4 regions of the Providencia sp. LY12 genome follow, and region 2 is predicted to be linked to each of the others. Evidence: predicted binding sites of a transcription regulator. Region 2 holds the regulator's gene; each other region holds the start of a gene.

Region 1 (7,942 bases), 370 kb from region 2:
AGCGAATATAACGTTGAAGCGATTTATGAAGCGGTTAACGTTTCTACTGCTCGCTGGGTTGAATGCGATGACGTGAAGAAATTCGAAGAATTTAAGCGCAAAAATGAGCAAAACTTAGCCTTAGATGGTGGTGATAACTTATCGTATATTGCACCGACAATGGTTAATTTGAATTTAACCAGCGAACGTTATCCTGAAGTGAGATTCCGCAAAACACGCGAACACTAATCATTATCTCTAATTAATGTGTTTATATTTAAATGGTCAACCGAGTTGGCCATTTTTGTTATTTATTCTATTAATTATTAATATTTTCAATGCTATAACTAATCGAATCAGTATTTTTTCGCGATGAGCATGCTGCTATGATGGCGGTGGGTGCTTGGATCATTTTGGTTCAAGCAAACTATTGGTTTAAGTGAATAATAAGTTGTGAGGCCAAAAAGACGAAAGCCCCGAGTTTCATTAACAGTAACTCGAGGCAGTCTCCAACCTAGACAATTGGATTCTGTCTCCTTTTTGTACAGGAGTCAAGAGGAATGACCAAGTTTGCTCTTATCGGGCTAATGACCGTGTGCGCCACGGTATTGTGCCTTTCACTGCTGCTGCGGGACCGACTTTGTTCGGTTAACGTTGTGAGTGGAAACACAATGGTTCAAGCTACTCTGTTATGCGTTGAGTAGTCTGGTGGGGGAGCGATCCCCCACATTTCTCTCTGATTGCGGGTTAGGTGGTACAGGCACCCTTTTTCTGTTTTTCTCATTGATAGGTATTAGACAATTATTTCTTAATTTCTTATTTAAATCATCCAATTAAGAGCATTTCTCTCAAAACTGAAAATTACCTTGAGTCATACTCTAGAAGATAAGTTATTTGGCTTTATTTTTACCTGTTTTTTACTTAGGCTATGACATTGTTAGTTTATTAATCATACCAAGAGGAAGGTTCCAATGAAAAAGATCGCCGTTTTACGTTCTTTAGGTGTCATTGGATTGAGCTGGGCACTTTTTGCTTGTAGCTCATCATCTGATAGCGCCTTGAAAAAACAAGCTTCAGAAACTTGGGACAGCGCAGCTAAAACTGTTGAAATGGCAGGAAAAGATACAGGTAATGCCATCTCTAGTGGTGTGAAAAGCACCGATACCTATATTGATGATTCGTCCATTACTGCGGATATTAAAAGCAAACTCTTAGGTACCAGTGGGCTCCCAAGTAATAGTGTGTCGGTGAAAACTGTTCAGGGTGTGGTTTACCTCTCTGGTTTTCTCAAATCTAGCGAGCAGATAAATCAAGTTGTACAGATTGCATCGACCGCGAAAGGGGTAAAATCAGTACAGAATGGTTTAGTTCTGACGAACAAGTAATTTCTTTTAAATGGGCTTTCAGCCGAAAGCTCATTTTACTATTTGCTCTCCCTGAGAAAAGCGGTTTAATGAGAATCATTTAATTTAATCATATTTATAATGGGATTGATTAAATACACGTCAATATAGAGAAAGGGTTACTATGGGAAAGCATGTTCCAGTCACTTTAGGCACGATTGAGCCACTCGCGTTTTCTGATGAAATTAACGGAAGAAAAACTGCCCTTATCTGCGAAGGTGGCGGTCAGCGTGGTATTTTTACGGCCGGTGTATTGGATGAATTTCTGATAGAAAACTTTAACCCTTTTGATTTGATGATAGGGACGTCTGCGGGTGCCCAAAATTTATCCGCTTATATTTGTGGTCAAGCCGGATATGCCCGCCGAGTTATTACTCGCTATACCACAAATCTTAATTTCTTTAACCCACTGCGATTTATTCGTGGCGGGAACTTAATTGACCTTGATTGGTTAATTGAAACGACGGCGAAAGAGTTTCCACTTAATATGGATGCAGGGCTTGAATTGTTAGATTCTGGTCGTGAATTCTATATGGGAGCCAGTCGTAGCGATGATTTTTCTGCTGCATTTTTACAGCCTGATGCGGATTCTTGGTTGGATATCATTCGTGCTTCCAGCGCCATCCCAGGATTTTATCGAACTGGCGTAGAGTTTAGCGGCGTGCGATACCACGATGGAGGGATAAGCGCAGCGATCCCTGTCGAAGAAGCTTATCGGCGTGGGGCTGATACGATAGTTGTGATCCGTACTGTACCTTCTCAAATGTACTTTACACCTGAGTGGGTAAAACGCATGACACGCTGGCTTGAAGGTGACAATTCGGCGCTGCAACGCATGGCGGCCATGTTAAAAGTTCACTTGAAGAGTTACCGAAAAACCCAGGAATTCATCGAAAATCCACCCGATGGCGTGCAGATTTTTGAAATATACCCACCGACACCACTGAAAAGCAGTGCTTTAGGCAGCAAAATTAGCGCCTTAAACCAAGATTACCATGTCGGACGACGCTGTGGGCGTTACTTTATTGCCGCATTAGCTCAACAGTTTGCGAGTAATGATGCTGATTTCAGTCGATTTTCTAAGAACACCAATTCATTAGAATTGATGCATATGGAGGATCAGCGAGAGTCTTTATTGGCAGGAAAGACGGCCGAGGCAGCAAGTGCTAGCGCCCTGCAAGGCAATCCTGCTCATGAGTGATAATATTCGATTTATTGACACCCACTGTCATTTTGATTTTCCGCCGTTCAGTGAGGCAATTACAGAAAGCCTAGAAACCGCGAAGCAAGGTGGAATTACGGATATTATTATTCCTGCAGTTAGTCAGGATAACTTTCAGCGCATCTGGAATTTAGCGCATGAGTATTCTCAACTCCACGCAGCAATGGGATTTCACCCTCTATATTTAAGCCAGTTTCAAGAATCCCATTTTGAAAAACTGACGGATTTTCTGATGTGTAAAAGCCAGAAGTGCGTGGCGGTAGGAGAGATTGGGCTTGATCTCTATATGGAAGATCCTCAATTTGAAAGGCAGCAAATATTGCTTCAACGCCAGTTGAAGCTAGCTAAGCAGTTTGACTTACCCGTTATTCTGCATTCACGAAAAACCCATGACCAGTTGGTGGCGATGTTACGTCGCTATGAAGTCCCCGCACGTGGTGTCGTGCATGGTTTTGCTGGCAGCCTTTCTCAAGCCGAAAGTTTTGTGAAACTGGGGTATTACATTGGTGTTGGAGGGACAATCACTTATGAACGAGCGAATAAAACCCGCCAAGTGATGGCTCAACTCCCGCTAAGTTGTCTTGTGTTTGAAACCGATGCACCGGATATGCCTGTATCCGGTTTTCAAGGTGAACCTAATCGGCCTGAGCGTATTCAGTGGGTATTTCAATCTTTGTGTGAGCTGCGCCACGAATCTCCGGATGAAATAGCACAACAACTTTACAACAATAGCCGGACGTTATTTAATCTAATTTAGACTATAATTAGTCAATTAATAATTATTCCTTAAGTATTTTATGTATTTATCCGAGTAAATCCATTCAGCTTTTTACCTCTTCGACTATCGCTTTAGTGCCTTTCCAGACTAAACTGATCTTCTATTGTGATTTTCGTCACAATATTTGAATTTATGTTACTTATTGCACTTTGGATTTGTGATGAATGTTGGGGGTTATTAATGATGACTGGTTATAATCATCGAACTAAGATTCGTGGAATCTTGCGAGTTTCTTTATACATTAACCTAGAATTAAGTGAACAGGGATACTTCCATGCAACTCATTTTGAGTATTGTTGGGATGGCGGTGCTTATTGCGATAGCCGTTCTCTTCTCCAGCAATCGTCGCGCAATTAGACTTCGTACAGTCGGCGGTGCTTTTTTAATCCAAGTCGCTATCGGCGCATTCGTTCTTTACTCCCCTGCGGGACGTAGCGTTTTACAAGGCATGTCCGACGGTGTTTCTAAAGTTATCGGTTACGGTCAAGATGGGATGAGTTTCATCTTTGGTGGTCTAGTTTCCGACAAAATGTTTGAATTATTTGGCGGCGGCGGCTTTATTTTTGCTTTCCGTGTATTGCCGATCATCGTCTTCTTCTCATCTCTGATTGCAGTCCTGTATTATCTCGGCATCATGCAACTGGTCATCAAAATTCTAGGTGGTGGTCTGCAAAAGGTACTGGGAACGTCAAGAACCGAATCACTGTCTGCAACCGCGAATATTTTCGTCGGTCAAACTGAAGCGCCTCTGGTTGTTCGTCCCTATATTTCTACCATGACTAACTCTGAGCTGTTTGCCATCATGTGTGGTGGTTTAGCGTCTGTAGCGGGTTCAGTATTAGCGGGTTATGCGCAAATGGGTGTTCCAATGGAATATCTGATTGCGGCATCCTTCATGGCGGCACCGGGTGGATTACTGTTTGCTAAGTTAATGGTTCCTGAAACTGAAGTTGCTAAAGATGATGTGGATGCTAAAGATTTAGTGGCAGAAGAAGATCGCCCAGCGAACATCATCGATGCAGCCGCATCTGGTGCAGCATCCGGTATGCAACTGGCTCTGAACGTGGGGGCAATGTTACTGGCGTTCATCGCATTAATTGCATTAATTAACGGTATTTTAAGTGGCGTGGGTGGCTGGTTTGACTATCCGCAATTATCCCTCGAATTATTACTAGGTTGGGTATTTGCCCCAATCGCATACCTGATTGGTGTGCCGTGGAGCGAAGCGACAATTGCCGGTTCTTTCATCGGGCAAAAAGTGGTTGTAAACGAATTCGTTGCTTTCATGAACTTCGGCGAATATATGAAAGCAGATGCGGATGTGATTGCGGCGGGCAAACAAGTTCTGTCTGATCACACTAAAGCGATTATTTCCTTCGCGCTGTGTGGTTTTGCGAACTTATCTTCTGTGGCAATTTTGCTGGGCGGCTTAGGTGGAATGGCACCAAATCGCCGTAGTGATGTGGCTCGTTTAGGTATGAAAGCTGTTATGGCGGGTACACTCTCTAACTTAATGAGTGCAACGATTGCTGGCTTCTTCTTAACATTAGCTGCAATGACCGCAATGTAATCCCCCTGTTTGTGTAGCGGAAAGGCGATTGGTCTTTCCGCTGTCATTTTCTTCTGCGATATTCTTTTTCTGGTTTTTATCGTAACTCTTACTTTTTCAACTATTCTTAACGTAATCAATTTAAGACGAGAAGGCTGCAGCCTGTATAATGGCTGACAAAGAGTGAGCAATTACCCGTGGAATTGTGATATCGTTCACGAATATATATTTAATAATGTAACGTTCAGTCGATAAATGTGATTTGTAGCGCATAAAATACCCCAGTTACGTGGTCAAATAGGTAACAGTAAGTTGCCACGGAACTGATAGTTCATAGAGTCAACTGGCTCTAGGGCATCGTGCGGTGAGATGGATCTCAGCTGCTGAGTTTGGAAAACCTAACTAGCATCTTTATGGAACAAGCCCGCTCGCCAACAAAGAACGTATCGTTCTGAAAGAATTAACATCGTTGGAGAGTTATATGACTGATTTAAAAGCAGCAGCGCAACGCGCACTGACCCTGATGGATTTAACCACGTTAAATGACGACGACACTGACGCAAAAGTGATCGCCTTATGTCACCAGGCAAAAAGCCCAGCAGGTCACACCGCTGCTATCTGTATTTATCCTCGTTTTATTCCTATCGCACGTAAAACTTTACGTGAGCAAGGAACGCCAGATATCCGCATTGCAACCGTCACCAACTTCCCACATGGTAATGATGATATTGAGATTGCTTTAGCAGAAACTAAAGCTGCCATTGCTTATGGTGCGGATGAAGTTGACGTTGTATTCCCATACCGTGCACTGATGGCTGGTAATGAAAAAATCGGTTTCGATTTAGTGAAAGCATGTAAAGATGCTTGTGCGGCTGCAAATGTATTACTTAAAGTGATCATTGAAACTGGCGAACTAAAAGATGCCGCTTTAATCCGTAAAGCGTCTGAAATTTCAATTAATGCAGGTGCTGATTTTATTAAGACATCTACAGGTAAAGTGCCTGTAAATGCCACTTTAGAAAGCGCAGAAATCATGATGCAAGTCATTCATGATATGGGCGTTGCGAAAAGTGTTGGTTTCAAACCTGCTGGCGGCGTTCGTACCGCTGAAGAAGCAGCACAATATTTAGCCTTAGCAAGCAAAATCTTAGGCGATAACTGGGCTGATGCTCGCCATTTCCGTTTCGGCGCATCTAGCTTATTAGCGAATTTATTAAATACGCTGGGATTTGACGTTAAAAAATCCTCTAGTAGCTATTAATAATCGTAATTATTAGTGACATCAGACTGTTGCCCAATCTCACTTGGGTAACAGCCGTGACTATTTAGCCGAAGAATTCGATGTGAATTAAGGAGCCTATTGTGTTTCTCGCTCAAGAAATTATTCGTAAAAAACGTGATGGCAAACCATTAAGCGAGGAAGAGATCCGCTTCTTCATTAATGGTGTGCGTGATAACACGGTTTCTGAAGGTCAGATTGCAGCCCTAGCAATGACCATCTATTTCAATGATATGACAACCCCAGAACGTGTTGCGCTAACGCTAGCGATGCGTGACTCAGGTACCGTATTAAATTGGAAATCACTGAATCTTAATGGCCCACTCGTGGATAAACACTCCACCGGTGGCGTGGGTGACGTGACTTCATTAATGTTAGGCCCAATGGTCGCTGCATGTGGTGGTTATGTTCCGATGATTTCCGGTCGCGGCTTAGGTCACACCGGTGGAACCCTTGATAAGCTCGAAGCTATCCCTGGATTTGATATCTTCCCTGATGATGAACGTTTCCGCGACATTATCAAAAATGTGGGCGTAGCGATTATTGGTCAAACTAACTCTCTAGCCCCAGCTGACAAGCGTTTCTATGCGACTCGCGATATCACGGCGACTGTGGATTCTATTCCACTTATCACTGCGTCTATCTTAGGTAAAAAATTAGCCGAAGGGTTAGATGCGTTAGTGATGGACGTTAAAGTGGGTTCTGGTGCATTTATGCCAACCTACGAAAAATCAGAGCAACTGGCTGAATCTATCGTGCAAGTCGCCAATGGAGCAGGCTGCAATACCACCGCATTATTAACTGACATGAACGAGGTACTGGCATCTAGCGCCGGTAATGCCGTTGAAGTCCGCGAAGCCGTGCAATTCTTGACGGGCGAATACCGTAACCCACGTTTGTTCGAAGTCACCATGGCGCTGTGTGTGGAGATGCTTGTTTCAGGTAAATTGGCATCGGATCGTGACGATGCGCGTCAGAAATTACAAGCGGTGCTGGATAACGGTAAAGCGGCTGAAGTGTTTGGGCGTATGGTCGCAGCACAAAAAGGGCCAAAAGATTTTGTTGAGAATTACAGCAAATATCTGCCAACAGCTGTCCTCAGTAAAGCCGTTTACGCGCCTCAAGCGGGCATTATCACACAAATGGACACACGAGCACTGGGTATGTCTGTGGTAACGTTAGGTGGTGGTCGTCGTAAAGCTTCAGATTCTATCGATTACAGCGTTGGTTTAAGTGATATCGCAGCATTAGGTAGCAAAGTTGATACCCAAACTCCACTTGCGATCATTCATGCCAATAGCGAAAAATCCTGGGAAGAGGCGGCGAAAGAAGTTCGCGCTGCTATGATTATTGGGGATAAAGCCCCAGAAGCGACACCAATGGTCTATCGTCAAATTAGTGAATAAACCGATATCCGCATCTTTCACAGAAGGGTGCGGGTTAGATGACGCGATGAACAGATAAGCTGTATCGCAGGAGAATAAATATGAAACGCACATTTATCATGGTACTGGATTCCTTCGGGATCGGCGCTGCAGGTGATGCCCACAAATTCGGCGACGAAGGTTCGAACACTCTGGGTCATATCGCAGAAGCTTGTGCTCGCGGGGAAGCAGACAAAGGTCGTAAAGGTCCATTACACCTGCCGAACTTAACAAAATTAGGTTTAGGAAAAGCAGGGGAAGAATCAAGCGGAAAATTCCCTGCGGGTCTGGATCCAAATGCAGAAATT
Region 2 (7,942 bases):
AACTTTTGATCAGGTTATGTTACCTATTTTTTCGCCAGCTGAATTTATTCCAGTTAAAGGCGAAGGTAGTCGCGTTTGGGATCAGCAAGGTAAAGAATATATTGATTTCGCAGGTGGGATCGCGGTTTTAGCGCTGGGTCATTGCCATCCAAGTTTAGTCGCTGCTGTTCGTGAACAAAGCGAAAAACTGTGGCATGTGAGCAATGTTTTTACCAATGAACAGGCGTTAAAACTGGCTCAAAAATTAACCAAAGCAACGTTTGCAGATCGTGCATTTTTTGTGAACTCTGGTTCTGAAGCGAATGAAGCCGCATTCAAGTTAGCGCGTCGTTATGCCATCACCAAATATAGCCCATATAAAACGAAGATCATTGCATTCAAGCAAGCGTTTCACGGCAGAACATTATTTACTGTCTCAGTCGGTGGACAAGCGAAATATGCAGATGGTTTTGGTCCAAAGCCTGCGGATATTATTCATGTGCCTTTTAATGACCTTGAAGCCGTTAAAGCTGTGATTGATGAAAATACTTGTGCGGTGGTATTGGAGCCGGTTCAAGGGGAAGGTGGCGTCACCCCTGCGACATCAGAATTTTTGCAAGGAGTACGTAAGCTTTGTGATGAAAATAATGCACTGCTTATTTTTGATGAAGTGCAAAGTGGAATGGGGCGTACGGGGAAATTATTCTCTTATATGCACTATGATGTCGTTCCCGATATTTTAACTACCGCAAAAGCCCTCGGAGGCGGTTTCCCTATTAGTGCGATGATCACAACCGCGGACATTGCGAATACGATGGAAGTGGGTTCACACGGAACCACTTATGGCGGTAATCCGCTGGCGTGTGCGGTGGGTAATGCTGCTTTTGATATTATCAATACCGATGAAGTCCTTGATGGTGTTGCTAAGCGTCGTGAGTTATTTGTCGCGCATTTAAATAAGCTTAATGATCAATATGGCATTTTTGCTGAAATTCGTGGAATGGGCTTATTAATTGGCGCAGAACTAAATGGCAAGTTACTGAATCGCTCAAAAGATATTCTGCAAGCTTGCGCGGTAGAAGGGCTGATGATGCTGAATGCAGGCACGAATGTATTACGCTTTACACCATCGCTGATTATTTCTGAAGATGAAATTAATAGCGGGATGGCGAAGTTAGAAACGGCAATAAATAAATTATTGAAATAAGTTGTGTGCTAAGTTGCAGAATGGTCTCTTCTGCAACTTAGCGGTAAACAACGCACAATCGACTATTTTTCAGCTTGTATAATTGCTTTTCTTAGTTCTGATGTTCTTGTTTCTTTGATTTCAGGTCGATTAAACGAGTGCGGTATGCGATGAGTATTGGTCGTCGGAACACCTCTATGAAGTCGTTCAACATTCTCGCTGTAGTTAAAATGAGTTCGCAGATTTTTTTTTCTATGTTTATTCTTCAGTTTGACCTTTGAGTCTATTTTCGATGACTCGGATTTTTCGGAAGGCATTGTCTCTGAGCTATTTTCTTTCACTTCAGTTAAATTATCGATGGATACATTACTTTTTGAGCCATTTTTTTCTTGTGCCGGTGCGAATTTGATTATTTTAGTGTCAGCAATGATTATTTTCTTTAATAACTTTAATTCCTCTTTATTTTCATTAATTTTGTCCTGTAGATCATCTTTATCATTTTGTAATCTTTCAGTGAGCTCTTGCTGTAATTTAAGTCTATTTTTTAGTTCAGTAATGATTTTCTTATTTTCGCTTTCATTGCTATTAATCTTTAAATCACCATTATTAGGATGGAAATCGTTATCCCATTGACTCAGTGTTTCAGTGAATTCAATATGATTGATTATTGATTGAATATCTAAATTACCTTCAATTAAAAAAGGTGTAGTCATAGGGAAATTATTCAGTGTGCTTGTTAAATTTCTCTGTACTACGAATGGTAATTCATTTAATTCATAATTCCACTCAAGCTTTTCGTCGAACTCAAACCTATCGTTCTGATGATTGTCAGGAATGCTTTTAATTTTACTGTTAAGTTCGTCTGTTAAACTGGTTTTATCCAGTCTCTGTTGTGATTTATTAATTCCATTTGTGATATTTTCAATAAAATATTTGGCATTGATGGGGTTTTTTCCGAAAATTTTTGCTTCAGTTGATTTTATATCATTTAATTTTTTTATTGAGTCAATTATAACTTGGCATTGACTCTTCATAATATCTTCAAATACTACATTTTGCTTGTGGATATCGTCTATTTTAAGGCTGTCTTCGATTCTTGATTTTAAATGCGCATGAGTCTGAAGGATAGGGAATAGATTTTTCTTGTTTCCTTCTGAAAATATTTCTCTATCATATAAAGATATTTCTTCTAGAAGGTTAGATATATTCATTCGTAGTCGGTAGTTAACATCTAATAAATCATCTTTTCCATGATCATTTAATGAAATATAAAATTTCGATTGTTCACTCTCTACCGATGAGTTATTTTTAAAGTAAGAGGCGATAGTACTTATAATACTGCTAATTGAGTCAATTAAACGTGACCTGTGAGTATTCTTTTTTACATCTTGGTTTGGATCTAATACGGTTGTGCGACTAGGGGATAAAGAATTACTGGATATCGTCATGTTTATTACTCCTATTCATTATTTAATCACTATTAACTGTGTTAGTTATTATTTTATAGTGACAATAAATAGAAATAATATAAAGAAACGACACTCGTTACTGAGACGATATAAACTGAACTATAAGTAAAAAAATAGCTTTGTACGTGAAGTATAAAGCTATTTCAATATCGAAGCCTCACCAAGAAAGGTGAGGCTGACAGGTAAATTAGCGAGTGCCGTAAACAACAATCGTTTTGCCGTGTGCGGAGATTAAGTTTTGATCTTCCAGCATCTTTAAAATACGACCGACAGTCTCGCGAGAACAACCTACGATTTGACCAATTTCCTGACGAGTGATTTTGATTTGCATACCGTCTGGGTGAGTCATCGCATCAGGCTGTTTAGCTAAATTCAACAATGTTTGAGCAATACGACCAGTAACATCTAAGAATGCAAGGTTACCCACTTTTTCGGATGTGGTTTGCAAACGACTTGCCATTTGCGCAGAAAGGCGCATCAGGATATCCGGATTGACTTGAATCAGCTGACGGAATTTCTTGTAAGAAATTTCCGCGACTTCGCAAGCAACTTTCGCGCGAACCCACGCAGTACGTTCTTGCCCTTCTTCAAATAACCCAAGTTCGCCAATGAAATCTCCCTGATTGAGGTAAGAGAGAATCATTTCCTTGCCTTCTTCATCTTTGATTAAAACAGCCACTGAACCTTTAACAATGTAGTAAAGGGTTTCTGCTTTTTCACCCTGATGGATCAGAGTGCTCTTGGATGGATACTTATGAATATGGCAGTGTGACAAAAACCATTCAAGAGTAGGGTCTGTTTGTGGCTTGCCGAGAACCATTAGCGTTATCCTCTGTATGTTATTGCAACCTTTCGAAAAGTAGGGAAAGGCTGACTTTAAAGTGTCTAGCTTAGCATATTAAGTCACATTGATGCCTATTATTAATGCTGCTCTAGGCTAACGTAAATTAATATCAATTGTATAATATAATCAATTAAATCGTTGAGTTTTGATCTTAATCCTATCAACTGACCATTGTTTGTATCATATCCAATGCCGAAAGTCTTCCCTGTATCGCTTCAGCCTAATAATGCTGATATAACATTGTCTAGATATATGGAACAATGTGACGATAAATATCACTATTTTCGAGAGGAATAAAAATGGAAGCACGCGTAAAGTGGGTTGAAGGGCTCTCTTTTCTAGGTGAGTCAGCATCAGGTCATCAAATCATGATGGATGGTAATGCGGGCGACAAAGCACCGAGTCCGATGGAAATGGTTTTAATGGCAGCAGGCGGATGCAGCGCGATTGATGTGGTTTCTATTCTGCAAAAAGGTCGTCAGGATATTGTTGATTGTGAAGTGAAATTAACTTCACAACGCCGTGAAGAAGCCCCTCGTTATTTTACGGATATCAACCTGCACTTTATTGTGACGGGACGTGAATTAACGGACAAAGTGGTAGAGCGTGCGGTTCAACTTTCTGCTGAAAAATATTGTTCAGTTGCTATCATGTTAGAAAAAACGGTTAACGTGACTCATAGTTTCGAAATTAAAACGCCGTAATAATTTTCTTGATATTAAGATGCTTATCGATAATTAAGATAAGCATCTTGTTATTTATCTCTTTAATGAGAGTGTCAAACTACCCATTTCGCTGTTTCATTAGCTTTTCCACTAATGGCATCATAATAAGCTCCATTGCGAGTCCTAATTTCCCACCGGGTACTACAATGGTATTCATCGCTGAAATAAACGAGCCATTTAACATGGATAATAAATAAGGAAAATCGATCTGCTCTAATCCTCTAAAGCGAATAACGATAAAACTTTCGTCCTGTGAAGGTATTGCTTTAGCAGAAAAAGGGTTAGAGGTGTCAACGGTAGGAACTCGTTGGAAGTTAATATGAGTACGAGAAAACTGTGGCGTAATATAGTTAATATAATCCCCCATCGAACGGACAACTGAATCCATTACGGCTTCACGAGAATGCCCTCGCTCGGTGGTATCGCGGATAAGTTTTTGAATCCATTCAAGGTTAACAATCGGCACTACACCGACAAGTAAATCAACATGCTGAGCAACATCATGCTCTGGGGTGACCACGCCACCATGTAATCCTTCATAAAACAGCACATCGGTATTGGCTGGTAGCGATTCCCACGGGGTAAACGTGCCGGGTTGCAGGCCATAAGGCACCGCTTCATCGTAAGTATGTAAATATTTCCGAGACTGACCGCCACCCGTTTGGGCATAATCAATAAGGGTTTGTTCAAGTAGAGAAAAATCATTGGCTTCTGGACCGAAATAACTGATATGACGTCCTTGCTCGCGGGCTTTACGAATAGCCATATCCATTTCAGGGCGGGTATAACGATGAAAACTATCCCCCTCAAGGGTGGCAGGGCGGATATTTAATTGATGGAAAATTTTACGAAAAGCTTGGCTCGTTGAGGTCGTTCCTGCGCCACTCGAACCCGTTACTGCAATAATCGGATGCTTCTTCGACATAGTGGACTCCCTGTTTTACGCCATGACCACTATTTTTGAGAAACAGCGCTACGGGCGAAACTGGTTATTAGGCATGAAATTTACCGACTCATGTAACTCAGACCAGACTAGCACAATTTCGCCGGAAACTAACTGCCGTTTCACATCATTGACTTTGTCTTGCAAGCTTTTTTCGTGAACGCCATAATCGGTTCCTTCGCGCAAAACATAACTCTCGATAAGATTTTCGAGGGTTTCAGGTGCGAGATCTTTCCACGGAATAATCATGATTTTTGCTCATTCAAATACGCAGTTAGCCACAGAGGGATGCGAGTTTCTAACCACATTTGTGGTTTTCTAAAACTACCACCGACAAAGCCTACGTGTCCGCCATGCTCCGTCATTTGGTATTCAATATTTTCGGGTAAATGGCTTAAATCAGGCACGACTTCGGGCGCCATAAACGGGTCGTCTTTCGCGTGAATAATCAGGGTTGGCTTAGTAATTTGAGATAACTTAGGTAGCGCACTGCATTTTTGGTAATAATCAGCAGCGTCATCAAAACCATGAATACGCGCGGTGATCACATCATCGAATTCACGAATGCGTTTTAACTGTTTAAGCTGCAACAAATTAAGAGGAAGTGAACCGGGGTAGCGCACCAGTTTGCGGGTGGCGTTACGTTTCAATCCATTTAATAGGTAACGTTGATAGAGCTGAGAAATTCCTTTCTCCATTTTCATGGAGCAGGCTTCGAGCATTAATGGTGCCGAGACAACGACGCCGGCATCTAATTCAGCATTCTCACCGTTTTCAGCTAAATAACAGGCGAGCATATTACCGCCAAGGGAATAGCCTACCGCGGCGGTGGGGGCATCACCCCATGTCTGTTTTAGCCAATGTAAAAAATAGCGTGCATCACTGGTTTCACCGGAATGGTAAATACGTTTTTGGCGATTAGGTTCACCACTGCATCCTCTAAAATGCATGATCACGCCGAGCCAGCCTTGTTTTTGGGCGCTTTCTAACATCCCGTGGGCATAGGGGCTTTTAAAATTTCCTTCCAACCCATGAAAAATCACTAAACGAGGCTTTTCGCTCGCTTGTTCTGGGTTTTCACTCCAAGCAAGATCGATAAAATCACCGTCAGGCAATTCTAATCGCTGCCATGTTGGGATAATTTTCGGGGTACGGCGAAAGATCCTTGGCAATAAGGTTTGGAGGTGTGGGTTCTTTGCCCAACTCATAGGGCGGAAATTTTCTGACATGGCCTTATTTTTTATTTAGTGGAACGCTTGTGAGTGACATAACATACTGTTATTTTTCTGTGATGCAAGTAAACAAATCTAGAAACAAATTTAGGTTGAGGAACATAGTATAAATGACTCTGGGGCTAATTTTTTCGCTTTTTACGTTTTTATTCATTGCAGCAGTCACACCCGGCCCTAACAACATGTTGTTGACCTCTTGTGCAGCTAACTACGGTTTTCGTCGTAGTATCGGATTATTATTAGGAATAATGTTGGGCATGCAGTCAATTTTATATTTGTCTGCCTTCGGTGTTGCCGCGCTATTACTATTATATCCTGCAATTCATATTGTGCTGAAAATCATTGGTAGCGTTTATTTATTATGGCTAGCGTGGAAAACAGCCACTGCCAGTTACGAGCCACTCAAAACAGACAGTAAAGCCTCTAAAAGCGTTACTTGGTTTCAAGGCGGACTGTTGCAGTTCTTAAACCCGAAAGCATGGATGATGGGGCTAGGCGCAGTAGGGAGTTTTAGTCTTCCAGGCGAGTTATTTACTCAGTCCATCATTGTGATGAGCATCGCGTTTGTGATTGTGAATTTTATCGCGGGCTTGATTTGGATGGGCTTTGGTTCCTTGATCGGAGTTTTCTTACGTAGCCGCCGCGCATGGTTTATTTTTAACCTAGTGATGGGGATACTGACCGCCGCGTGTGTACCGTTAATTTGGTTGGAGTAAGTTTTTCTACGAGAAAAAAGGCACCTTAGGTGCCTTTTTGCTTTTCAATCCACACTATTTTCTAGTCCAAATCGACATTTTTACTACCAAATAGATAAGTGAAAATGAACCCGCATAGATAAGAGACTAAGACACCGCCAGCATACACTGCCATTGCAGGAAGCACGCCTTGATCTGACGTCATCAATGGAATAGCGATTAGCCCTGAAGGACCGAATACAGTATTTAACCCAACAGGTAAACCCATCCACGCGACCGCTCCGATAAAGAAACCACCAGCAGCGCCCCCTAAACAAGCGGTTACAAACGGTTTCACGCGCGGTAACGTCACCCCGTAAATTAATGGTTCACCAATGCCTAAGAAGCCGGGGAATAGGGCACCACCAATTTGACTACGGGTAACAGAGCCTTTTTTGGCTTTCACATACAGCGCTAATGCGGCGCCTACTTGACCCGCACCCGCCATCGCTAAGATTGGGAATAACGAGTTAAATCCTTGAGCTTCAACTAACGCGACATACACCGGAATAAAGCCTTGGTGGACACCGAACATTACCGCAATTAAGAACAGACCCGCTAAGACGGCTGTGCCGATAGGGTTTCCGTTTAAATGCATGAATAGCCAAGACATTCCTTCGAATAACCACACACCGATAGGCATAATGAAAACAAAGGTCGCAGCACCGACGATTAACAGCGTAATCGTTGAGGTTAGAATAATATCCAAGCTGGCTGGAATAATTTTGCGTACTTGTTTTTCAACCCAAGCACCAAAAATACAGGCAATTAGGATCCCGATAATGTTGCCTCTCGGGTCGATATACCAACCAAAGAAGTCTGTCATGCCG
Region 3 (7,942 bases), 550 kb from region 2:
TATTCAATATCCTTGGTATTAGCATTAACGCCTGTGGTTATTAATAGCAATTTAGAACACCCATTTTTACAATCGGTATTACATTGGGGAATGATTATATTGTTTTTATCATTTTCAGATGCTTCATTCCCACTGAGAGAACAATCCAGTTTCTATATTAATAAACATCTTTCTTTATTGTTTAGTTTTAGCACTTTTATTATTGGCCTCATCGTTTTTATTATTGGATTAAATTTATTTAATGGTCAATCTTTCTTTCACACCAATATTTTCTCATTTTCATAATGAGAAAATTAAAAGATAAACGAGGACAGCATAATGACTCTCTATGACAATCAAATCTCCAATACAGATATTGGTGCAAAAGTCCGTAAACGCCGACTATTATTGGGCTGGAGTGCCAGTATTCTTGGTAAAAAAACGGGCTTAAGCCAACAGCAGATCTCTCGCTATGAACGTGGAACTCAAAATTTTACAATCCACCGATTATGTATTTTTGCCAATGTGCTTCAATGTGATTTAAATTACTTTTTAGAACGTAGAAATTCTTCGGTAACAGTACCGATTAATCTGTAATGCTGTTGTATTTATATCGCCGAAAACCTTATTTGATCGCGACATAATCATGCCCTCTAAGTCTATTTTTAGGGGGTATTTTTATGAGTAAAAGTAACCTAAACTGATATTTCTACATCACTGAAATCTGCTAACCCACTCATTAGAAAAAACAAATAATAACAATGCATTATAGCTCAATTAGAGGCTACATTTCGTCGAGGTATTAAACGCGGTGATTACCCCATGGATCATCAGACAAATTAGCATCATCCATTGAATCGTCTTCTAGCATATCAAGATAGAGCGCTTCAACTTCAGCCCGCGCCCATGGCGTTCTTCGTAGGAATTTTAAGCTTGATTTTATACTGGGATCTTTGTTGAAGCAGTTGATTTTGATAATGTTGCCTAATTTTGCCCAGCCATAATGGTTAACTAATTCTGTTACCTGCATTTCAAGTGTAACCCCATGTAATGGGTCTTTAGATTTATGTTCAGTCATTTGCATTACCTTATAGGGCATTTCGGAGTGTTTAAAGCACGCGAAGATTACAAGAAATGCAAGGCGCTAGCAATCAATACAGGCAAGTCACAGGCACCTTAATGAAAACATAAAAAATCCCCCAGCAAGTTACCCTGCTGGGGGATGATTTATTCACAAGTTAAACTCGTAAATTACAGAACGTCTACGCAGTTCAGTTCTTTGAATGCTTGCTCTAAACGAACAACCATTGAGTCTTGTGCTTTACGCAGCCACACACGTGGATCGTAGTATTTTTTGTTTGGCTTATCATCGCCTTCTGGGTTACCTAACTGAGATTGCAGGTAGCCTTCTTTCGCTTTGTAATACTGTAAAATACCATCCCATGTTGCCCATTGAGTATCGGTATCGATGTTCATTTTGATAACACCGTAGCTTACTGCTTCTTTGATTTCAGCAGCGCTTGAACCGGAACCACCGTGGAAAACGAAATCTAAGCTGTTGTGTGGCAGGTTAAATTTCTCAGACACGTAGTCTTGGGAATTGCGCAGAATTTTTGGCGTTAATTGTACGTTACCTGGCTTATAAACACCGTGTACGTTACCAAAAGAAGCCGCGATAGTGAAACGTGGGCTGATAGCGTTCAGTTTTTCGTAAGCGTAAGCCACGTCTTCTGGTTGGGTGTACAGCGCTGAGCTGTCCATGCCAGTGTTATCAACACCGTCTTCTTCACCACCAGTACAACCTAATTCGATTTCCAGAGTCATGTCGATTTTCGCCATGCGCTCTAAATATTTAGAACAGATTGCAATGTTTTCTTCCAGAGATTCTTCTGACAGGTCAATCATGTGAGAAGAGAACAGTGGTTTACCGGTTTTCGCGTAGTGTTTTTCACCCGCATCTAACAGACCGTCAATCCATGGCAGTAATTTCTTCGCACAGTGGTCAGTGTGCAGAATCACTGGCACACCGTAGTGCTCTGCCATTTGGTGTACGTGGTATGCACCTGAAATTGCACCTAAGATAGCTGCTTGTTGCCCTTCAGCTTTCAGGCCTTTACCTGCGATAAATGCAGCACCACCGTTAGAGAACTGAACAATAACCGGAGCGCGTACTTTAGCTGCCGCTTCAAGTACGGCGTTAATTGAATCAGTACCAACACAGTTCACAGCTGGCAATGCAAAGTTATTTTCTTTGGCAACCGCGAAAACTTTCTGTACATCATCACCAGTGATAACACCTGGTTTAACAAAATCAAAAATTTTAGACATGTGAAAAGGTCCTGTGGTGAACAGGCAGCCTACGCTGCCTGTTGTGTATGAACAAATTAATTACGCTTTAGCACGTTCTTCTAGCATCACAACGGCTGGGAGCTTTTTGCCTTCAACGAATTCAAGGAAAGCACCGCCACCGGTAGAAATGTATGAAATCTTATCAGCGATACCGAATAAATCGATCGCCGCTAGGGTGTCACCACCACCAGCGATTGAGAAAGCGTCACTGTCTGCGATAGCACGAGCAACGATTTCTGTTCCCTTACGGAAGTTAGGGAATTCGAATACGCCCACAGGGCCGTTCCAAAGAATGGTTTTTGCATTTTTCAGAATTTCAGCCAGACGTTCTGCGGATTCATCACCTAAGTCCAGAATTTGCTCATCATCTTTGATAGCATTACTTGCTTTCAGTGTTGCTTCAGCAGTTTCTGAGAACTCGGTAGCCACGCGAACATCAGTTGGCACTGGGATTTGGCAGTTAGCCAATAATTTTTTCGCTTCTGGGATCAGGTCCGCTTCATACAGAGAACGACCCACATTGTTGCCTTCTGCTGCGATGAAAGTATTCGCGATACCACCACCCACAATCAGTTGGTCAGCGATTTTAGACAGGGAATCTAAAACGGTCAGTTTAGTGGAAACTTTAGAACCGCCTACGATAGCAACCATTGGACGCGCTGGGTTACCTAACGCTTTGCCTAATGCTTCTAATTCGTTGCTTAACAGCGGGCCTGCACACGCAACTGGTGAGAATTTAGCCACGCCGTGCGTTGATGCTTGAGCACGGTGAGCCGTACCGAATGCATCCATAACGTAGACATCACACAGTGCTGCATACTGTTTAGACAGCGTTTCGTCGTCTTTCTTCTCGCCTTTGTTAAAGCGCACGTTTTCTAAAACAACTAATTCGCCAGCAGCGATATCAACACCGTTCAGGTAGTCTTTAACTAAGCGAACTGGGTTGTCTAATTTTTCTGCCAGATAGTCAACAACAGGTTGCAGTGAAAACTCTTCATTGTACTCACCTTCCGTCGGACGACCGAGGTGGGAAGTAACCATGACTTTAGCACCTTGTTTCAGCGCTAATTCAATTGTTGGTAATGAAGCTCGGATACGTGCATCTGAAGTAACTTTACCGTCTTTAACAGGAACGTTTAGGTCCGAACGAATGAAAACGCGTTTACCCGCTAAGTCCAAATCGGTCATCTTAATTACAGACATGGTGAATCCTCTTGTTGATTCTCTATAAAGTTTTCATTAGCGACTGTGCGAGGTGGTCAATAGCGTTTTTATCTATTGTGCCCCGCTGTCTGTCAGACGCCAATTAGTTTAAACCTGTTGCTGCCATCGCTAGGGTTGTATCTAGCATCCGGTTAGCAAACCCCCATTCGTTATCACACCAAACCAGGGTTTTGATTAAGTTCTTGCCGCTAACTCGTGTTTGCGTGCCATCAATAATCGCGCTGTGCGGATCATGATTAAAATCCATCGAGACTAACGGTAGTTCAGTATAGTCTACTATACCACGAAAATGCCCGTGCGCGGCGCTCTGTAATAGCTTGTTAACTTTATCAACACAAACATCCGCATCTACAGTGACGCTTAAGTCAATGGCAGTGACATTGGTGGTTGGAACGCGTACAGAAATCGCTTCGAAGCTGCCTTGGAATTTTGGAAAAATTCGCGTGATCCCCGCTGCCAATTTGGTATCAACAGGAATAATCGATTGGCTCGCTGCGCGCGTTCTGCGTAAATCTTTATGGTAAGCGTCAATCACGGGTTGATCATTCATGGATGCATGAATGGTGGTGACTGTGCCTGACTCAATACCAAATGCATCATCCAACACTTTGATGACTGGAATAATACAGTTGGTGGTACAAGATGCATTGGAAACGATGTTATCACTTTTTTGTAGGCTGTCATGGTTAACGCCATACACAATGGTCGCATCGAGGTCATCGGTTCCCGGGTGAGAAAAGAGCACTTTTTTCGCGCCGGCTTGCAGATGCTTTAACCCATCTTCGCGAGAGCCGTAAACGCCCGTGCAATCTAACACCACATCCACACCGAGCTCTTTCCAAGGTAGCTTGCTGATATCCGCTTGATGGAAAAGACGCATACTGTCATCTCCAACTTGTAGCTGGTCGCCATTAAGGCGAACATCCCACGCAAAGCGTCCGTGACTTGAATCATATTTCAGCAAATGAGCGATACCTTCAGGTTCCGCTAATTCATTGACCGCAACAACGACAATTTCTGCCCGGCGACCTGATTCATATAACGCTCTGAGAACACTTCGACCAATTCGACCGAAGCCGTTTATTGCTACCCTGATTGCCATTCTACACCTTGTATCTGAGCAAAATCACACGGTTGCTAAGGATAACTGACTACCACCAACTCTACTGCTCATTTTAACTGTCAAACATCAAAAGTGTGCTTCACTCGACATTTTTAAAATTTATTTACACTATTTCAAATGCAACTGAAACGGTTCAGCTTATTGAGTTTTAGATTAAGGGATATATTTAGAGAACGCAATAGAAAAACAAGAAACGGTGCACAAAAAAACAACGCCCCAATACCAAACTTGATATTGAGGCGTAAATTAGGTTAATTCACTTGATTTTCAGAGGCGCGACCGTTTATTCAGAACACACCTCAAGCAATTAAATGAATTATTTCAGCAGAGATTTTGCAGCTTTAACGGCGTTTTCAACCGTAATGCCAAACTCTTTGTACAGTTGCTCAGCGGGTGCTGATTCACCGAATGAGTGCATACCGATGATAGCACCATTCAGACCAGTGTATTTGAACCAGTAATCTGCAATACCCGCTTCGATAGCCACACGAGCACTGACGTTTGCAGGCAGAACCGCTTCACGGTAAGCCGCGTCTTGCTTGTCGAATGCATCTGTAGAAGGCATAGAAACAACGCGAACTTTACGACCTTCCGCAGTCAGTTGGTCAGCCGCTTTCACCGCTAATTCAACTTCAGAACCGGTCGCAATAAAGATCAGCTCAGGCGTGCCTGCGCAATCTTTCAGGATATAAGCGCCTTTCTCGATATTCGCTAATTGCTCAGCGGTACGAGGTTGCTGTTCCAGGTTTTGACGAGAGAAAATCAGCGCGCTTGGACCATCTTTACGCTCAATTGCATATTTCCATGCAACCGCAGATTCCACTTGGTCACATGGACGCCATGTGCTCATGTTTGGTGTCACACGCAGGCTCGCCAGTTGTTCTACTGGTTGGTGCGTTGGACCATCTTCACCCAGACCGATAGAGTCATGAGTGTAAACGAAGATGCTGCGAATTTTCATCAGCGCTGCCATACGTACTGCGTTACGTGCGTATTCAACGAACATTAAGAATGTTGCGCCGTAAGGGATGAAACCACCGTGCAGAGCGATACCGTTCATGATAGCGGACATACCGAATTCACGAACACCGTAATGGATGTAGTTACCCGCTTTATCTTCGTTCAGAGGTTTAGAGCCAGACCACATGGTTAAGTTACTTGGCGCTAAGTCCGCAGAACCGCCCATGAATTCTGGTAATACTTTACCGAATGCTTCTAACGCATTTTGAGATGCTTTACGGCTTGCGATATTCGCAGGGTTTTGTTGCAGGTTTTCAACGAATTTTTTCGCTTCTGCATCAAAGTTCGCTGGCAGTTCACCCGCCATACGACGTTCGAATTCTTTCGCTAATTCTGGGTGTGCTTTTGCGTATGCCGCAAATTTTTCATTCCAAGAATGCTGTTTTTCTTTACCCGCTTCACGCGCATCCCAAGCTTGGTAGATATCTGCTGGGATTTCGAATGGACCGAATTTCCAGCCCAGTGCTTCACGAGTTGCTGCGATTTCTGCATCACCTAAAGGTGCGCCGTGAACCGCTTCGGTGCCTGCTTTGTTTGGTGAACCAAAACCGATAACGGTTTTGCACATAATCAGCGTTGGTTTGTCTGATTGTTTGTGTGCTTCGTTTACTGCAGCGTTGATTTGGTCTGCATCGTGACCATCGATGTCACGGATAACGTGCCAGCCGTATGCTTCGAAACGTGCTGCGGTATCATCAGTAAACCAGCCTTCGACTTCACCATCGATAGAGATGCCGTTGTCATCGTAGAATGCGACCAGTTTATTTAATTTCAGGGTACCCGCTAATGAACACACTTCGTGGGAGATACCTTCCATCATACAACCGTCACCCATGAACACATAAGTGTGGTGGTCGACAACGTCATGACCTGGACGGTTAAATTGTGCCGCTAAAGTACGTTCTGCAATCGCAAAACCCACTGCGTTTGCAATACCTTGACCTAAAGGACCGGTAGTGGTTTCAACGCCTGGCGTATAACCATATTCTGGGTGACCCGGGGTTTTAGAATGTAATTGACGGAAGTTCTTTAACTCATCAATAGATAAGTCATAACCGGTCAGGTGCAGCAAGCTGTAAATCAGCATTGAACCGTGACCGTTAGACAGTACGAAGCGGTCGCGGTTAGCCCAATGTGGATCTGCTGGGTTATGATTCATATGGTTGCGCCAAAGAACTTCAGCAATATCAGCCATGCCCATTGGTGCGCCAGGGTGCCCTGATTTTGCTTTTTGAACCGCATCCATACTTAGAAAGCGGATAGCATTAGCAAGGGTTTTACGAGTCGTCATTAGTATACTCCAAGTAGGATAGAACGTACTTAAACCAATATTCACAACGCAATAGGGAATCATTGCGGTTTATAGAGTTAGCCTCAATAATTCGAGCCGCAGGTGCATAAAAGCTTATTAGACCTACCCACAACTTGAAGTTTAGCGATGAGACCCTACGAAACTAGCGCAATTTCATCCATACAGCAATTATTTGAAACAATATGACAGCAGACTGCGGATCTTTATCGCAACCGTCAAGCTGAATCCTTTCCATTGCGCAAAATATCCCTTTGAGTTCTTCGTTTTGCGCAATTGCCTGACCGTATTAAACCTGAGTTCACCACTTAGGATCAAGGTGATTTATGCATCTTGAGTAATTAGCCGCAATATTAGTGATATTTGGCAAATTTTTTACTGGAAAACCCGCACAAAACAGCAAGGGCGCTCATCTTTGCGCCCTTGTTTTCACATTGCTTTCTTTTTGATTTTTTTATCGCGATTAACGCTCTGTCATCGCCTGTTTCATCCGCGTGATAGGCTTAATCAGGTAATCAAAGACGCTTTTCTCACCCGTTTTGATATCCACCGATGCCACCATACCCGGAATGATTTCCATTTTATGGTTATTTTTGTCTAACAAGTAATTGGTATCTGTTTCGACAAGAATGCGGTAGAACGTTTCATCCGGATTAAGCTTCAATTCACTTCGACGATTATCATTACTCAGCGTGTCTGGGCTGATTAACTTCACGACCCCATTTAAGCCACCATAAATGGCATAATCATAAGCAGTTACTTTAACGACCACCGGCATTCCTGGTCTTAAAAAGGCCACGTCTTGTGGGCGAATATAAGCTTCCACCATCAATTTGTCATCGAGGGGAATAATCTCAAGGATGTCTTGCCCCGTATTCACCACGCCACCGATGGTATTGATCTTAATATTTTTTACGATGCCGTGAACGGGCGCGCGG
Region 4 (7,942 bases), 1.9 Mb from region 2:
TGCCTCTAGCCAGCCTAGCAATACGGATCTACAAAACGATTCCTTCATTGATACGGCGGAGAAAAAGCAGACGTTAGAACAGTTCCGTGCCTTCTTACGTAGTTTAATGATGCATGCGGGTATTGGTACTGCCCTTGGCGGTGTAATGACCATGGTGGGTGAACCCCAAAACCTGATCATCGCCAAACATGTTGAGTGGGATTTTATTACCTTTTATCTGCGTATGGCACCAGTGACCATCCCTGTTTTCCTCTGCGGGCTCGTGGTCTGTTTCCTTGTTGAGAAATTCAAAGTATTTGGCTACGGGGCTGAGTTACCTGATACCGTGCGCCAAGTGTTAACCGAACACGACAAAAAAATGAGTGCTAAGCGCAGTAAGAAAGAGCAAGCACAGCTGATTGTTCAAGGTCTTATCGGAATTTGGTTAATTGTCGCGCTGGCACTTCACCTCGCTGAAGTGGGTCTGATTGGTCTATCCGTGATCATTCTTGCCACGACATTCTGTGGGATCACTGAAGAACATGCGCTCGGTAAAGCCTTTGAAGAAGCCCTGCCGTTTACTGCCCTACTGACGGTCTTTTTCAGCGTTGTCGCCGTGATCATTGACCAACAGCTATTTACGCCATTCATTCAGTATGTACTGCAATCCTCTGAATCATCGCAGCTGTCCCTATTCTATCTGTTTAACGGGTTGCTCTCTGCGGTATCAGATAACGTGTTTGTCGGCACCGTGTATATTACGGAAGCGCTGAAAGCCGCTAATGCGGGCTTAATTTCCGCCGAGCAATATCAGCACTTAGCGGTCGCCATTAACACCGGAACAAACTTACCGTCGGTTGCAACGCCAAATGGACAAGCCGCCTTCTTGTTCCTGTTAACCTCAGCACTGTCTCCGCTGATTCGTCTGTCTTACGGTAGAATGGTGTGGATGGCATTACCATTTACGGTTGTGATGACAATCGTCGGTCTGTTAGGTGTTGAGCTATGGCTTATCCCATTAACTGATTGGATGGAAAGCTTAGGGTTAATTTCTATTCCACGTTAATCAATATTGATTGTTCAGTTTCTGGATTTAAAGCCGCATATTTATGCGGCTTTTTTTGTAATAAAACGTAAAAACTAAGCTAATCTTATTCTAATCTGATTTTGCTGCTTTTTTTATCACCCAGATAGAGGCAAAATAAGCCGATTATTGATGAAGGGAATTTATTATGTTCAGATTTTTTAATTACTGTTCTCAAGGACGGTCAGCTTGGCTGCTTATGGCATTCACTGCGTTTATGCTTGAATGTGCTGCTCTGTATTTCCAACATATTATGAAACTGCAACCTTGTGTAATGTGTATCTATGAACGCGTTGCATTGATGGGAATTATTGCGGCCGGTTTAATCGGAGCGATTGCACCGAAAAGCACCGTCGTTAAAGTGATTGCGATTGTGGTTTGGCTGTATGCGGGTTGGCGTGGATTAGACCTTTCATGGGAACATACCATGCTGCAACTATACCCATCTCCGTTTGCATCCTGTGATTTCTTTGTTAATTTCCCAGACTGGTTACCACTTCAAGAATGGGTACCTTCTGTGTTTGAAGCGACAGGTGATTGTGCCGTTAGACAGTGGGCATTCTTAGGGTTAGACATGCCGCAGTGGTTAGTCGGTATTTTTGCAGCTTACATCTTAGTTGGCATCATCGTTGCGATCAGCCTATTCTTCCCGAGCAAAAAATAGCCTTTCTTTTTCGCCCATCAACTATGCTTGATGGGCGATTCAAATCATTAGCTAACAAAAATACTTAGATACACGCCCCGCTACGGATTGCCGAAACGGCACAACGGCGCCCATTTGCAAATTGGCAAACTGGGGTCTTTTCACCATTGAGTTCTAAATTCAGTGAAGGCAGCCCACCAGCAGAAGTACATGCCTCTTGAGCACCGGGACCTAAATTCACCACTTGCTGAGCATATTGAGAACCGGACGTTTCTGCTCTTGTCATTTTACTATTATCAGGACTACTGCACGCTGAAAGCAAAATAGATAATACGGTAGCTGAACCCATTGCCACGACTGTTTTTAACAGCGCCTGACTTTTCCTTTTCATTCTCTTTCTCCGATAGTATCAGCGCTGTTTTGAGTCCCACTATGTTTTGAATCTCATTAATGGGTACCACTTTTAGAAAACAGGTTGATGACTAATACACCAATGATAATTAATAGCATACCAATAATTGCGGGTAAATCGAGTTTTTGGTTATAAATATAGATAGCCGCCACAGAAACCAACACAATTCCCAATCCTGACCAAATAGCATACGCAATCCCCAGTGGCATCACCTTCACGACTTGGGAAAGCCCCCAGAAAGAGACTGCATAGCCAATGATAACCACTAAAGAAGGCCAAAAACGGCTAAAACCATCCGACGCTTTTAACGTTGTTGTCGCAATCACTTCCGCAATAATGGACATTAATAAGAAGCCCAATCCTTTCATCGTTCACCTTTCTCTATTTTTTAGCCTAAAATTTGGCAGAAATTTAACACACAAAAAAGCACCGCACTAACCTTTAATTAGTACAGTGCCAAATGAATAAATCCACCTTAATAATTAGCAGTAGTTGACTGTTTTTCTGCAAAAGCTGAGCGATAGCGGGTATAGATAAACACACACCAAGCAAGTGCTAAAAGGCTGATAATTGCTCCCACATACCCAATATTGGTCATTCCCATATGGGTAATCACTTGGTTCCCTAATAATGCCCCAGCCCCAATGCCAATATTAAATAATCCAGAGAAAATCGACATCGAGACATCGGTCGCATCTGGCGCCAAATCCAACACTTTTACTTGGATCCCGAGGCTAATACACATGATCGCCATACCCCAGAATATACAAGTACCAATCAGTGTCCAAACATCGCCACTTAGTGGCATGAATAACACTAAACAAAGCGTCAGTAAGGTCATCGATACAGGTAAAAATGAGAGCGTAAAGCGGCTACTGTAGCGGCTAAACAAAACGCTACCAAAAATACCAGCCCCACCAAAAATTAATAATAAGAGTGTGGCAAAATTTTGGCTCTGTAAGGCAATATCACGCACAAAAGGTTCAATATAGCTATACGCAGTAAAATGAGCCGTAATGACGACGGTGATTAACACAAAGACACCCATCAATGCGGGACGTTTAAACAGAACAGGTAGGCTTTTTAATGAACCGGAATGTTCGCTCGGTAAACGTGGTAAAAAGCGTAATAACGCAATCAGGGTTAATAACGCAAGCACGCCGATACACAAAAATGTCACTCGCCAGCCCATCCATTGCCCAATCACTCGCCCTAACGGTAATCCCAACACAGTTGCCAGTGCCGTTCCCGTTGCGAGCAAGCCCAATGCTTGTGCTTTTTTACCCGCAGGCGCGACGCGGATCGCCAATGATGCAGTAATCGACCAGAAAACTGCGTGAGATAATGCGATACCAATACGCGCGATAATCAGCACTTCAAAATTCCACGCAATCCCACATAAAATATGGCTGAGAATAAAGACAACAAACAAAATTCCCAGTAATTTTCGCCGCTCAAATTTCCCCGTCATCAGCATTAATGGCAGAGACATCACCGCGACAACCCACGCATAAATGGTGATCATTAACCCCGTATGGGCAACGGTCATATCAAAACTTTCAGCAATATCACTCAGTAATGCGACAGGAACAAATTCGGTGGTATTAAAGACAAAAGCCGCAACGGAAAGCGCCAATACACGGATCCATGCAGTGCTTCGAGAAACCTGGGACATGGTTTACGACATCCTGTTGATGATAATTAAGGTAAAGAACAACCTTTAGTACATTTTTGTGAATAATATCACATTCACCATTCATCTTTAAAGGATTGAAAATTATCATGTTCACACTATTTTTTCATAGAGAAACAGTCACACCCCTTTAATTTTCATGTCAGTTTGAAAAGCGACAGAATCATTTCTTCTATGCTACAATCTGCAAATTACTTTTTATTCTTACAGGAATTCCTAAATGAAAACCCATTTTCCAACTGAGCCAGACGTAAACGCATTAGCAGACGAAGTAACTTGTTTAAAAAATCTTGTTACTCATATGCTTAAAGCTATCGGTCAGGCTGATGCGGGTAAAATTTTGATCAAAATGCAACGCGAAGTCGCTTCGATGGAAGATGAAAAGCAAGCTGAGACTTACAAAAACATTTTAGAACAAATCAAGACTGGTTATCGCCAATAAGAGCTTTAGCGATAAATGCGATTCTATACGCTAACTCAAAACAGCGAACTAAAGTGCACAAAAACCTAAGTTTCGTCCACTAGGATCCTTTATCTTTGATCTCGAATTAAACCATTCTTTATTCATTTAGCTCCCCCTTCAGATCCCTATGAAGGGGGCTTTTTTTTTGCCTAAAATCCTGCCTACTCATTACCCAAAAACAAAAAACGCCACTCTTTCGAGTGGCGCTTGGATAAATACCCTGTCTGTCTAAATAACGTAATAAACAGACTTAAATCGGACCTAAATTTGTCATGACGGCGTAAACAATCGAGATAATCGAAATAATGACCCAAGTTAATACCAACGGCCAGATAAACTTCAGCCACTTAGTGTATGGGATTTTCGACGTCGCTAACACCGCCATCAGGATACCTGATGTTGGGTTAATACAGTTCACGACACCCTCGCCCATTAATACCGTTTGAACGGTAGTTTGACGGGTGATTTCTAACAGATCGCCCATTGGGGTGAAAATAGGGACTAAAACAGCCGCTTCACCGGAACCTGAAGAAATAAAGAAGTGCATGATAGCAGCAGTACCGAACATAGATAATGCAGATAATGTTTTCGGTAAACCATCCATCAGAGAAATAATCGAGTTCACGATGGTGTCTAAGATCATGCCATCCGCTAATACAATCGCAATCGCACGGGCCATACCAACGATAAATGCCCCACCAACCATGCCAGCACAACCTTTCAGGAAGCCGGTTGCAATATCATTCGGTGACATTCTATTCAGTACACCCACACCCACGCCTAAGATGATAAACATGGCCATCATCTCTTTTTCGCCCCAGCTCCACTCGATGGCACCGAAAATAAAGCCAATTAAACAGAATGCGGCATAGGATAATGTAATGACGTGGCGTAAAGAGATTTTTGAGGTCTCAAATTGGCTGTCATCAATCTGTACTTCTGGGCGCACCATCCCTTGGCGACGGCTTTTCTTCGCGTACAAGGTTAAAAAGATAATCCCTGCGATCACAAAGCTAATATAAACCACAGTACGGAAGCCAAATGCCGATAGCAACGGAACGTCAGCTAAACCTTGAGATAACCCTACGGTCATCGGTGCCATTACCGAGGCGTTAAAGCCGGAGTAAGCCGCAACATAGACAATTGCTGCGCCAAACTTGTCATCCATTCCAACGGACTTCGCCACCAATAAACCTATTGGCACGAATGCAATTATCGAGTTCACAACAATTCCAGTGGTACCCAAAATGGAGAACACCACAAAGAAGATAGTGATCAACAAAAAGTCATTGAGCTTTTTACTGCGTGAAATATTACTCAAGACTTTATTGATTGCACCAGTCGTTTCAAGCAGATGTAACGCGCCACCAGTAAAGATAATCAAGAAAATGATCGGAGCCGCTTTAACTAGCCCGTCAGCAATCGACGTGAAAACCTGTCCTGGTAAGACGCCATGCTGTTCAGGTAAACGCTCATAACTCCCTGGAATGGTATAAGAGCTCTTAACTTGGGTTTCCACACCATCTTTGATAGTTGTGATAACTTTCGTTTCAGAGGCATACTGCCCCGCAGGAACGATCCAAGTCGCAACCGCTGCCGCGACAAGGATGAAAAAGAGCAATACATACGGGTTTATCCCATCAGAACGCTTTTTTTGTGGTGGTGGTGTTGTTGATGTTATTGCCATAGATTTATCCTGTTGGATTATTATTTGTTTTGTTAGCCATAATTACTGCGTAATGCGTTTTAACACATTGAAAAATAGCTGAGCGCGCTCAGTTAAAGAGGGAATTTCGAGGTACTCTTTATCACTATGTTGATAGCCGCCAATTGGACCTAAACCGTCTACCGTTGGCGTCCCCACACCCGCGGTAAATGAAGCATCAGAACCACCGCCTGTAGAGACGTCTTCCAGTGTGATTGCCAGTTTGTCGGCTTCTTGTTTGATGATGTCGATAAGCGCGGCGCTTTCTGGCGTTTTTGCCATTGGTGGACGGTTGATCCCGCCGGTCAGTGAAAGCTGAATGCCTTCTAGAACAGGCTGACTGCACACTTCACGTACTTTCTTGTCGATTTCAATACCTTGCTGCTCAGAAGAGATCCGCACATCAATTTCTGCACGCGCATTTGGCGCAACGGTATTGACGGATGTTCCACCTGTAATCAGACCCACGTTCACTGACAGCCCTTTATCGTGCTGAGAAAGTGCATGTAAGCTTTGGATTTTGAAAGCAAGTTCTTGGATAGCACTGATCCCTGCTTCAGGAGCAATACCGGAGTGAGACGCTTTCCCTTGAATGGTCAGAACATAGGTTCCCACACCACGACGAGCGCTGACAATGGCACCATTAGCACGCGCAGGCTCCATCACTAACGCGTAACGTTTGCCTTTCGCACATTCCTCGATGACCGGACGTGACGAAATAGAACCTATCTCTTCGTCGCAGTTCAGCAGCACTTCAATTTTTTTGTAGCGTTCATCGTTGGTGGCATAAAGCTGTTTGATCACCTGATGCACCATGACATGGCTGCCTTTCATATCGATAACACCGGGGCCATAGGCTCTATCACCCTCAATACTAAATGGTCTTTCCGCTACGGTTCCTTTTGGAAATACGGTATCAAGATGCAGCAAAATCAAAATTTCAGGCGTGGTAGATGGGTGATAAAGACGATAGTTATTACCCAATTTTTCATTTGGGATTATCTCAACTTCAAAGCCCATTGATTGGTAACGTTCACACCAGAATGCAGCGTGATTATCAACACCCTCTTTATCGTATGAACCGGATTCGGTATTAACCACTTGCTTTAATAAATCCAGCATCTCTGCTTCGTGTACTAAAAATTCATTGTGCATGTTGAGTTCCTATTATTTTATGGCGAGATATTTCACTGAGAAAATTGGCTCCCGCGCGATAAGATTTTTATTCCAAACAAAATGAAATGTTTATTACTCATAGCCGATAATATTATCGTCATATTCCATTTGACGCGCAAAACATAGCGCTATCTATGCACATTTTATGCATATACAACAACGATGAGTAAAGCCAGATTTAACCCAAGGAGAAGAAACCCTATGATAATTCGACACTTACTTTGATTGAAAAGGATACTTTCGCACCATAACATAACAGATTAATAAATTACAAATAATTATTAATGCATAAATATGCTCTATTTTTTGATTTTTTCAAAAAGTAATAGTTACAGAAAGCAATTATAAAAATATATAAAATAAATATATTAATTATGGTAAATAATCTTCAGAAATTAATGGCAGGCTATTAATTTTAGCTAACCGTAAATATGCAATATTACACGTGGTATTTATTTTTTTATTCACATGATTTAACGCCAATAACGCGTATATATCTTTCTAACTTTATTTAGATTTAAATAACCCCAAAGGAGTATTTAGCCTATTTACTCAACATTTACTCAATAAATAAGCGTCAATACCTATAAAATAGTCGTAATTTTTAAACTGAGGGTTTAATTCGATTCAATCTGAGTGCCGGTTTCTTTCAGTATATTTATTTAACTCTCTTCAGCATAAAATACCCGTCACTTTTCTTTTACTAGCACACTGCTTTACTGGCACTATTCGCTGAAATAGTTAGATAAAATGATAAATCGAATACGGCGGGAGTAGTGGTAGGATG

What was found. Region 2 encodes CRP, which controls carbon source genes, mostly activating them, when cyclic AMP is high. Its sites were predicted from a motif close to ATGTGANNNNNNTCACAT; they were not measured.
Region 1: a site for CRP is predicted at 3,486-3,503, ahead of ACY3ZI_RS03375 (NupC/NupG family nucleoside CNT transporter). Genes of this name have one in related genera too.
Region 3: a site for CRP is predicted at 4,667-4,684, ahead of epd (erythrose-4-phosphate dehydrogenase). Genes of this name have one in related genera too.
Region 4: a site for CRP is predicted at 3,850-3,867, ahead of ACY3ZI_RS10975 (sugar transporter). Genes of this name have one in related genera too.

What each region holds. Positions count from the first base shown of each region.
Region 1 is NZ_CM172594.1:753,484-761,425, forward strand. Features, by position in the region: gene prfC (peptide chain release factor 3) at 1-228, shown strand, start outside; gene ACY3ZI_RS03355 (Hok/Gef family protein) at 567-683, shown strand; gene ACY3ZI_RS03360 (BON domain-containing protein) at 951-1,364, shown strand; gene ACY3ZI_RS03365 (patatin-like phospholipase family protein) at 1,507-2,583, shown strand; gene ACY3ZI_RS03370 (TatD family hydrolase) at 2,576-3,361, shown strand; gene ACY3ZI_RS03375 (NupC/NupG family nucleoside CNT transporter) at 3,657-4,952, shown strand; gene deoC (deoxyribose-phosphate aldolase) at 5,413-6,192, shown strand; gene deoA (thymidine phosphorylase) at 6,294-7,616, shown strand; gene deoB (phosphopentomutase) at 7,697-7,942, shown strand, end outside.
Region 2 is NZ_CM172594.1:381,100-389,041, forward strand. Features, by position in the region: gene ACY3ZI_RS01695 (aspartate aminotransferase family protein) at 1-1,186, shown strand, start outside; gene ACY3ZI_RS01700 (hypothetical protein) at 1,249-2,613, opposite strand; gene crp (cAMP-activated global transcriptional regulator CRP) at 2,822-3,454, opposite strand; gene ACY3ZI_RS01710 (OsmC family protein) at 3,778-4,182, shown strand; gene ACY3ZI_RS01715 (phosphoribulokinase) at 4,262-5,128, opposite strand; gene ACY3ZI_RS01720 (YheU family protein) at 5,177-5,395, opposite strand; gene ACY3ZI_RS01725 (hydrolase) at 5,392-6,375, opposite strand; gene ACY3ZI_RS01730 (LysE family translocator) at 6,489-7,094, shown strand; gene murP (PTS N-acetylmuramic acid transporter subunit IIBC) at 7,156-7,942, opposite strand, start outside.
Region 3 is NZ_CM172594.1:928,320-936,261, reverse strand. Features, by position in the region: gene ACY3ZI_RS04130 (O-antigen ligase domain-containing protein) at 1-285, shown strand, start outside; gene ACY3ZI_RS04125 (helix-turn-helix domain-containing protein) at 319-576, shown strand; gene ACY3ZI_RS04120 (VF530 family protein) at 782-1,057, opposite strand; gene fbaA (class II fructose-bisphosphate aldolase) at 1,231-2,307, opposite strand; gene pgk (phosphoglycerate kinase) at 2,368-3,531, opposite strand; gene epd (erythrose-4-phosphate dehydrogenase) at 3,635-4,654, opposite strand; gene tkt (transketolase) at 4,992-6,986, opposite strand; gene ACY3ZI_RS04095 (beta-barrel domain-containing protein) at 7,468-7,942, opposite strand, start outside.
Region 4 is NZ_CM172594.1:2,320,358-2,328,299, forward strand. Features, by position in the region: gene nhaB (sodium/proton antiporter NhaB) at 1-1,045, shown strand, start outside; gene dsbB (disulfide bond formation protein DsbB) at 1,212-1,727, shown strand; gene ACY3ZI_RS10965 (DUF333 domain-containing protein) at 1,792-2,097, opposite strand; gene ACY3ZI_RS10970 (DMT family transporter) at 2,154-2,486, opposite strand; gene ACY3ZI_RS10975 (sugar transporter) at 2,594-3,793, opposite strand; gene ACY3ZI_RS10980 (DUF2594 family protein) at 4,032-4,253, shown strand; gene ACY3ZI_RS10985 (YfcC family protein) at 4,525-5,961, opposite strand; gene ACY3ZI_RS10990 (M20 family metallopeptidase) at 6,004-7,134, opposite strand.